3 regions of the Sodalis ligni genome follow, and region 1 is predicted to be linked to each of the others. Evidence: riboswitches for the same ligand, from Rfam matches in the RefSeq annotation. Region 1 holds a riboswitch; each other region holds the start of a gene.

Region 1 (3,277 bases):
ATCCCCGCTTCGGTAGGCGTCAGATAAATTTCCCCGCCGTGGGCGCGGAATTCGGCTGACATGGTATCCATGCCGCTTTGCTGAACGTCGATGGCCTGGGCGGCGGCATAATCCCTGACTTCCTGGGAAATCTTCATTGAACAGAACTTCGGTCCGCACATGGAACAGAAATGCGCCACTTTCCCCGACTCCTGAGGCAGGGTTTCATCGTGGTAAGCGCGCGCGGTGGCGGGGTCCAGAGCCAGGTTGAACTGATCCTCCCAGCGGAATTCAAACCGCGCCTTGGACATGGCGTTGTCGCGAATCTGCGCGCCGGGGTGGCCTTTGGCCAGATCCGCGGCGTGGGCGGCGATTTTGTAGGTAATAAGCCCCTGTTTCACGTCCTCTTTGTTCGGCAGGCCCAAATGTTCCTTGGGCGTGACGTAGCACAGCATGGCGCAGCCGAACCAGCCGATAAGCGCCGCGCCGATGCCGGAGGTGAAATGATCATAGCCGGGGGCAATGTCGGTGGTCAGCGGCCCGAGCGTGTAAAAAGGCGCTTCGTGGCAGTGCTCCAACTGCTCGGTCATATTGCGGCGAATCATATGCATGGGGATATGGCCGGGGCCTTCGATCATGACCTGGACGTCATATTCCCACGCGATTTTGGTGAGTTCGCCGAGGGTATAGAGTTCGGCGAACTGCGCCTCGTCGTTGGCATCCTGGATGGAACCGGGTCGCAGGCCATCACCCAGCGACAGCGCGACATCATAGGCGGCGCAGATTTGGCAGATGTCGCGGAAATGCTCATACAGAAAGCTTTCCTTGTGATGGGACAAGCACCATTTCGCCATAATGGATCCGCCGCGGGAGACGATGCCGGTTAACCGTTTGGCGGTCATAGGCACATAGCGAAGCAGCACGCCGGCATGAATGGTAAAGTAGTCCACCCCTTGTTCCGCCTGCTCCAGCAGGGTATCGCGGAAAGTTTCCCAGGTCAGGTTCTCCGCCACGCCGTTGACCTTTTCCAGCGCCTGATAAATGGGCACCGTACCGATGGGGACCGGACTGTTGCGCAGTATCCATTCCCGTGTTTCGTGGATATAGCGGCCGGTGGAGAGATCCATGACGGTATCCGCGCCCCAGCGCGTGGACCATACCAGTTTTTCCACTTCTTCTTCAATGGAGGAGCTCACCGCCGAGTTGCCGATGTTGGCATTCACCTTCACCAGAAAATTGCGGCCGATAATCATCGGCTCTGATTCGGGATGGTTGATATTGGCGGGGATGATGGCGCGGCCGGCGGCGACCTCCCGCCGCACGAATTCCGGCGTGATATTTTCCGGCAGCTCAGCGCCGAAGCCATGGCCGGGATGCTGTTGCAACAGCACTTCGCCGCGGATTCGTTCACGGCCCATGTTTTCCCGCAGCGCGATGAACTCCATTTCCGGCGTCACGATACCCGCCCGGGCATAATGTAACTGGGTGACGCAGCGCCCGGATTTGGCGCGCTGCGGCATATGGCCCGGCGCAAAGCGGATTTCATCCAGACCGTCGTCGGCACGGCGTTCCCCGCTGTAACGAGAGCTTAATTCACTGACGGTTTCGGTATCCGCCCGGCGTGCGATCCAGCGAGCCCGCAACGGAAACAAACCGGCGCGTACGTCAATAGTTATCTCCGGGTCGCCATAGGGGCCGGCGGTATCGTATATCGGCACCGGCTCGTTCTGTTCATAGCGGGGGGCGCTTTTATCACCACCGATCATGGTGGGACTGAGCTTTATTTCACGCATCGGCACCCGGATATCGGCACTGCTGCCCTGCAAATAAATGCGGCGTGAGTTAGGGAAAGCCTCGCCTTTGAGGCGATTGATAAAATCCTGGGCCTGTGCCCGCTGTTCGCGGCGGGACGGAGTGGTGGGTAGAGACATAGCAATTCCTCATAATGAAGTTAGGGAAAATTGCTTGTCCGGAGCGCTACGGGAGTAATAAGACAGGGCTGGAATCATATGTCGATTGACGATGATTCGTGGCGTTGAATTACTCTTGTTCCCTTCGCGGGTATTAACCCGATCAGGTTCCGCGGATCCCGAATTAACGGTCTCAGCCTGGCGTAATGTACGCGCTAGGCACTCCGACAAGATACCGGCTCATAACGAGCCAACGTTTGCTGACAAAGTGCCCCTACTCGTTGACGCCGGGGCGATTGGTCAGCGTTGCGGCTCAGATGAGCCGAAAAGGATGCTCAGACCCGACGTTAAGCCAGGCGCGAGGCATCCGGGTCATTATTGGCGGCGGGTTCCGAGGGCCGATAGTCCGCTCGGTGCTCCAACGCCTTTTGAATCAGCTTGTCCTCCAGCGAAAACCGGGTGCCCAGCGCCTCGCCGACGCCGGAAAGGGCTTCCTGGAACTCCATGCAGTTGTCATGATCCACGGCGGTCTCAAATTGGCTGTCATAAAACGACATGATTTGTTGCGTATTTTCCTGCAAAGCCTGGTAGATCTGCGTTATTAAAAGACGGTTGGGACCGCTTTCGTCCGCCTCCGGCACGATACGATCGTACACATGAAAATGGCCGGCGGACAGATAGTCCACGAGATGATGGCAAAAGTCGTCCAGCGCGTTTTCATCCAGAGGAGTATGCTTTTCTTTGTTGGGCTTAAGACCGATGAGATGGTAATAAGCAACCAGTAAGCCCCGGCGGGCCACCAGCCATTGGTCAATAAGTTCGTTACTGCCGCCAACCCGTTGAGCCAAGATTTCCAGCTGGTTTAACATGACAGACTCCGATGTAATAAAAAGTAACGCTGCGTTATTTATCTTTTAAAGCTAAATTCTAGATTGCCAGTGAAAAAGGGGTAGTGCAACTAAAATGGAACAAGAACTCAGCGGTAACGAACACGGCTGGTGGGTTGTCAGCCAGAACAGCAAATTGTGGTTACCCCAAGGGGAATTGCCGTTTGGTTTGGCCTCCGCCTGGTCGCTGCAGGGGTTTACTGCAACCCCCATCGGCGAATGGGCAGGGTCTATCGCCTGGCTGGTACGCCATACCATGCCCAGGGACATGGGATCGGTCCGGCAGATCATTGACCAAGACCCCGGCCTGTTCCAATTGGCAGGGAGGGGTGTCCAGCTGGCGGAATTCTACCGGGCCCACCGGTTTTGCGGCTACTGCGGACATACCATGCGCATTAGCGGCAAAGAGTGGGCTTGCCTGTGCGATCATTGCCATGAACGCTATTACCCGCAAATCGCTCCATGCATTATAGTTGCGATTCGCCGGGGCGATGAAATTTT
Region 2 (3,277 bases), 1.1 Mb from region 1:
CCATTGGCGTTTTTATCTGCGCCCGGCCATTCAATTTCATCATGGACGCGAGCTGACCACCGACGATGTGCGCCTGTCGCTGCTGCGCCTGACAGACCAGCCGCTGTTCAGCCATCTGGATAGCGTCGACTCGGCTACCGCCAATACCGTTGATATCACCCTGTCCGCGCCGGACGAATGGCTGCCCTGGCTGCTGAGCAGCGTATCGGCCATGATCTTGCCGCAGGAGTGGCAAACATTACCTGATTTTACCCGACGTCCCATCGGCACCGGGCCCTATGCCGTAGTCAACAATGGCCCGAGCCAGCTGAAAATCCGGGCTTTTGATGACTATTTCGGCTATCGAGCACTGATTGATGAGGTGAATATCTGGGTATTGCCGGATCTTACCGCTGAGCTGACCTACTCAGGGGTGCAACTGCAAGGAGACGACAGCGGCCATGATGAGCTGGAAACCCGCCTGGGGGACGGCTGCTATTTTATTCTGTTCGATCAGCGCTCGCCGCTGATGCAAAACCCGGAACATCGCCGCTGGCTCTGCGAAAACATCGACCCGATATCCATGCTGGTGCAGGCCGGACCGGCCTATCAGCACTACTGGTCGCCGGCCTACGGTATCCTGCCGCGCTGGCACCACAACAAGGTCGCCGAGGCGCGCCCGAAACCGTCGGGACTGACCCATCTCAGGCTGACGGTTTACCACGCCCATTCCGAATTTGATGATTTATGCCGCGCCTTGACCGAGGTCCTGGCACGACTGGATATCCAGTTGACCGTCAACACCCTGAACTACGAAGCCTGGCATCAGGGCGCGGCGCAGAGCGACATTTGGCTTGGCAGCGCCAACTTCTCCCCGCCGCTGGAATTCTCGCTGTTCGCTACCTTCTATGAAATGCCGTTACTGCATCACTGCCTGCAAACTGATTTCGCCCGGATAGCGCAAACCTGGCGCAGCCGGCAATTACCGCTGGCGGAGTGGTGCAGCGCGCTGGTCACCGATTATCGCCTGCACCCTCTGTTTCACCACCGGATGATATTGCAAGGGCAACGCAGCATGCGCGGCGTGCGCATGAATGCCCTCGGCTGGTTCGATTTCAAATCCGCCTGGTTTGCGCCGCCGGATTCCTAAACGCTGTCAAGAGGCGAACAAACCCACTACAATGAACGCGTTCTCAACGGGGTGCGATTTTTTCCGGCACTATGCCGCCGGTGAATTTCGCTGAGACCACACCCGTCGAACCTGATCCGGTTAATACCGGCGAAGGGATTTGAGAGCGCGCCGCGCTGCCTCAGAACTCCTTTGCCATACTTCTTTTCAGGAGCGCAACGTGATAAAAAAATGGTTACCTTCCCTTATTTTACTGGCTTCCATACCCGCATGGGCAAAACCCGTATTGACGGTTTACACCTATGATTCATTCGCCTCCGAATGGGGCCCCGGCCCGGCTATTAAAAAGGCCTTTGAAGCCCAATGCGGCTGTGAACTGAAATTCATCGTCCAGGAAGACGGCGTCGCGCTGCTCAATCGCCTGCGCATCGAAGGGAAAAAAAGCAGTGCGGATGTGGTGGTGGGGTTGGATGATAATCTGATCCAGGCCGCCCAGGATACCCATCTGTTTAAACCCCATAACGTGGATACCGCAGGACTTATCCTGCCCGGAGGCTGGCATGACGCTACTTTTCTGCCTTTTGATTACGGCTATTTCGCCTTTGTCTACGATAAAAACAAGCTTAAAAATCCCCCCGCCAGCCTGCATGAGCTTATCGATGGCCCGGCGCCGCTGAAAATCATCTATGAAGATCCCCGCACCAGCACCCCCGGACTGGGTTTACTGCTGTGGGTGCAAAAAGTCTATGGCGACGACGCGCCACAGGCCTGGCAACGTCTGGCGAAAAAGACCGTTACCGTGCCCAAGGGCTGGAGCGAGGCCTATGGGCTGTTCCTGAAAGGGGAAGCGGATATGGTGCTCAGCTACACCACCTCGCCGGCCTACCATATAGTGGAAGAGAAAAAGGATAATTACGCCGCAGCGTCCTTCAGCGAAGGGCATTACGTGCAGGTGGAAGTGGCCGGCCAACTGGCCGCCAGTAAAAATCCCGAGCTGGCGCAGCAGTTTATGCATTTTATGGTGACGCCGGCCTTCCAGCAGACCATCCCCACCGGCAACTGGATGTACCCGGTGATAAAGACTCCGCTGCCGGCCGGTTTTGACCAGCCGCCGCAAAAAACGCTGTCCTATACGCCGCAGGAAGTGGCGAAACAACGGAACAATTGGACCCAGACATGGCTGCGCGCCGTCAGCCAATAATCCCCCGCTGGCTGTGGCCGGGACTGTTGGCGGCCGCGCTGCTGGCCGCCATTGCGCTGTCGGCCGTCGGCGCGTTATGGATCAATGCCCCGGCCACCCAATGGCGGGATATGCTGACCGACGGCTATCTTCGCCATGTGCTGCGTTTTACCCTCTGGCAGGCGCTGCTGTCGGCGGTACTGTCGGTCTTGCCGGCGATTTTTCTCGCCCGGGCGCTTTTTCGCCGTCGTTTCCCCGGCCGCCTGCTGCTGCTGCGCTTTTGCGCCATGACGCTGGTGATGCCGGTGCTGGTGGCGGTATTCGGTATATTGGACGTTTACGGCCGCCAGGGCTGGCTGGCGCAGATAAGCGCGGCGCTGCACTTGCCTTATGGTTTCTCCCCCTATGGTTTGCCGGGTATCCTGCTGGCCCATGTCTTTTTTAACCTGCCGCTGGCGACGCGGCTGCTGCTACAGGGACTGGAAAGTATCCCGGTGGAACAGCGCCAGCTGGCGGCACAGCTCAATATCAGCGGCTGGAATTTTTTCCGGCTGCTGGAGTGGCCCTGGTTGCGCCGTCAGCTACTGCCGGCGGCGGCGCTGATTTTTATGCTGTGCTTCGCCAGTTTCGCCACCGTGCTATCCCTGGGGGGCGGGCCCGGAGCCACCACCATCGAACTGGCCATTTACCAAGCGCTGAGCTACGACTACGATCCCGGCCGCGCGGCGCTGCTGGCATTGCTGCAAATGATCTGCTGCCTGGGCCTGGTACTGTTCAGCCAGCGTCTGGCCAAGGCTTTTCCGGTGGGGGACACCCGGCCGTCAGCCTGGCGCAATCCCCGCGACAGGCACCGGGGAAGAATCATCGACGGGATCGTTATCGTCATGGCATTACTCTTGTTGCTGCCCCCCTTGCTGGCGGTGGTCGCCGACGGTATCAACCGCGACCTTGCCTCGGCCCTGGCCCGGCCGGCCTTATGGTCGGCCATG
Region 3 (3,277 bases), 1.7 Mb from region 1:
CGAAGGTGTGTTAACCGGCATGTCACCACCACTGGTGGAAATGATGAACGGGTCCAATCCCCTGCCCGACCTCTAAATCATCGGCATGCAGCAACGCCTGCTGCAAATAGGCTTTCGCCGCCCGCAGGGTTTGCTCCCAGTCGTCATATTGCGGGCGCAACGCCGCCAACGCGGCGGACAGCGTACAGCCGGTGCCGTGGGTATGGCGGGTATTGACCCGCAGGGCATCGAACCGCAGCTCCCCGTCGGCGGTAATCAGCCAATCGGGGCTGGATTCTCCATGCAGATGGCCGCCTTTCATCACCACCGCCCGGCAACCCAACGCCAGCAGCGCCCGGCCCTGCTCACGCATGCCGCTTTCATCGTCTGCCGGCGGGCAGTTCAATAATGCCGCCGCCTCCGGCAGGTTGGGGGTGATGATGGATGCCAGCGGCAACAGTTCATCCCTTAGCGCCGACACCGCATCCGGCGCCAGCAGGAAATCACCGCTTTTTGCCACCATAACCGTGTCCAGCACCACGAAGGGGATGGGATATTGCCGGAGTTTTTCCGCCACTACCCGGACGATATCCCCCTGCCCCAGCATGCCGATTTTGGCGCTGTCGATACGCACATCGCTGAGCACCGAGTCCAGCTGTTCACCTACAAACTCAGGAGTGATGGGATAAATGGATTGCACGCCGCGGGTATTTTGCGCCACCAGGGCGGTAATTACCGTGGTGCCGTAAGCGCCGAGGGCCGAAAAGGTTTTCATATCGGCCTGGATGCCGGCCCCGCCGCTGGGATCGGTACCGGCGATGGTCAAGAGATTCCGGATGCGGCTCATTGCAGCTGCTCTCCCTGGAGAGTATAGAGTCTATCAAGGAAATCCACGGCAAAACTGCCGGGCCCCTTGACGTCAGCCGCGGTGAGCCGGCCGGCGCGGGCCATGACTTTGCAGGCGGCGGCCACGTGCGACAAACGATCCCCCGGCAGCGCGCAAAAGGCCGCCACCACCGCCGATAACGCGCAGCCGGTCCCCGTCACCCGGGTCATCAGCGGATGGCCGTCATTGATGGACCATATCCGCTCCCCGTCGGTGACAAAATCCACCCGTCCCGTTACCGCCACCAGCGTGTGATGGTCCGTGGCCAGCTTCCGGGCGGCGGACAGGGCCAGGCTGGAATCATCGGCACTGTCCACGCCGCGTCCCAGAGCGCTCTCGCCGGCCAAGGCCAGGATCTCGGAGGCATTGCCGCGGATGGCGGCCGGGCGCAGCGGCAGGAGACTATGGGCGAACCCGGTTCGATAGGCAAGAGGTCCCGCCGCCACCGGATCGAGTACCCACGGAGTGCCGGCCTCGTTAGCGGCCTGGACGGCGGCCAGCATGGCCTCCGCCTGGCGGCGGCGCAGCGTGCCGATATTCACCAGCAGGGCATCGGCCATGGCGCTGAATTGCGCCGCCTCTTCCGGATCGACCACCATTGCCGGCGCGGCGCCGAGCGCCAGCAGGGTATTGGCGGTAAAAGCCTGCACCACGTCATTGGTCAAGCAATGCACCAGCGGCGCATGCTGCCGAAGCAAATCAAGGGAGGCGGCCGCGGTCAGGCCGGGAAATTCCATAGGTTGTACAGTCATATTGCTCCCAGCCGGCGTTAAAGAAGACGGGATCCGGAGGAAGGGACGCCGTGACTTCCCTACGCTGGCATTATCCAGATCAGGTTATGCGGGTTAAATCTCAGTCCGCTGCGTAACAACGGACACCCCGAGTCAAGTCTGTTGATTATCCGGGTGCGGGAAGAAAAGATCAACGATCGCAGGGGACTTCTTGCAAGCCATGCCGCAACAGCATCCGGCCGATGCACCCATCGCCGGAGCGGGGCGAGGAAACTGCGCCGGTGGGGGTCAGCAGCCAGACGGGGCGATTATCAAGCCAGGCCGGCTGAACCAGCCCCGACTCGGCCAAGGCCTCGAGACGGCCCAAGAGCCAGGGATCGTTATCCACCGGCAGGGAGATTGGCCAGGCCGGATTGCCAAGGCACTCATGGGAAACGTTATTCAAAATGCGTTGCAGCACCTCTTTATCAACAACATTGGAGGCGAAGGCCATCAATGGGAATAAAAAAAGCAGATAAGGGGCAATAATTTTACACATGTAATATAATCAATCCTATTTGCTTCCTGCTATATTTTCAATGTCTACTACCGACACTGTCTACAACTTCGCGGCGCCGGTATCCCGTCCGATTAGATTAAAAGAGAGGGTATAAACGCAGCTACAATCAACATCAGGTTTTAGCTTTCCGAGGTGAAACCCTGAGAAAATGAATGTAATTAGTACATCAATATATGGATCTGGTTTAATAAAACAGAACACACAAGACCAGCGAAGATAATTTTATCCAACCTTATCGTTCATAAAGCATTAACTGAAAAGCTTGAGCTCCATGGCACGGCTAATGGCATGTTTAGCATTGACAACGCCAAGCTTATCAATAATATTTCTTATGTGAAATTTTACCGTTCCTTCTCTGATGGTAAGAATAGTGGCCACCTCGCCATAGGTTTTACCCGCGCTGGCCCAGAATAATACTTCTTTTTCCCTGGGCGATAGCAGCGCATGGGTGGGTGGGCCGCTGTAAGGCTGCATAGCGCGCGTTTCGGCGCGCATAAAATTGATCACTTTTTCATGAGTGGTAATCAACAGCATCTGGAATTTTTCCTTATTTTGCTCGATGATACGATAAAAATCCGAGCTGCCGGTGCGATTGGTGAGGCTCAGCGTCGCCAGGTTGTCGTCGCCGTCATGCAACGTGAAGGTATAACCGCTGTTCAGACGATAAAATTTCGACAGATTGAAAAACTGTGCTGATGGATTATCGCCAGATTGTCAGGCCAAATAAATGGCGAAAATTTCCGACATGCGATGATCATGACCGGATCAATTTTTGATAGCCATGGTTTTATATTGATTAATCCAGCCCGCCGGATAATCGGATATTATAGAGGCAGGAAAACTGTGTGATTTGTTCATCATTAAGTAAGCAAAACAAAAACATGAGTATTCTTGAAAATCTGGATAAGATAGAGCTTAAGTTCTTTTTCATGGCTGTGATAAAAACATCTTGGCTGTTTTCAACTGATTTTTCCATAATCTATGCCTGCAATATTAACTAATACTCATCATTTAATATTCCCGCCAGGTAATTAATGACTGGCTGAAAGGTTAATTTCAAGAGGATTTTCGATAATATAAGAGGCCAGGTATTGATGCAACTACTAATAGAACAAGGGATAT

What was found. Region 1 has a riboswitch for thiamine pyrophosphate ahead of thiC (phosphomethylpyrimidine synthase ThiC). Riboswitches for the same ligand answer to the same signal wherever they lie in the genome.
Region 2: another riboswitch for thiamine pyrophosphate. It lies ahead of thiB (thiamine ABC transporter substrate binding subunit); the one in region 1 lies ahead of thiC (phosphomethylpyrimidine synthase ThiC).
Region 3: another riboswitch for thiamine pyrophosphate. It lies ahead of thiM (hydroxyethylthiazole kinase); the one in region 1 lies ahead of thiC (phosphomethylpyrimidine synthase ThiC).

What each region holds. Positions count from the first base shown of each region.
Region 1 is NZ_CP075169.1:6,067,466-6,070,742, reverse strand. Features, by position in the region: gene thiC (phosphomethylpyrimidine synthase ThiC) at 1-1,910, opposite strand, end outside; TPP riboswitch at 2,013-2,126, opposite strand; gene rsd (sigma D regulator) at 2,237-2,758, opposite strand; gene nudC (NAD(+) diphosphatase) at 2,853-3,277, shown strand, end outside.
Region 2 is NZ_CP075169.1:4,979,743-4,983,019, forward strand. Features, by position in the region: gene sgrR (HTH-type transcriptional regulator SgrR) at 1-1,129, shown strand, start outside; TPP riboswitch at 1,167-1,285, shown strand; gene thiB (thiamine ABC transporter substrate binding subunit) at 1,329-2,309, shown strand; gene thiP (thiamine/thiamine pyrophosphate ABC transporter permease ThiP) at 2,285-3,277, shown strand, end outside.
Region 3 is NZ_CP075169.1:4,388,874-4,392,150, forward strand. Features, by position in the region: gene GTU79_RS20505 (hypothetical protein) at 1-76, shown strand, start outside; gene thiD (bifunctional hydroxymethylpyrimidine kinase/phosphomethylpyrimidine kinase) at 23-826, opposite strand; gene thiM (hydroxyethylthiazole kinase) at 823-1,617, opposite strand; TPP riboswitch at 1,657-1,757, opposite strand; gene GTU79_RS20520 (hypothetical protein) at 1,787-2,134, opposite strand; gene GTU79_RS20525 (helix-turn-helix transcriptional regulator) at 2,405-2,833, opposite strand.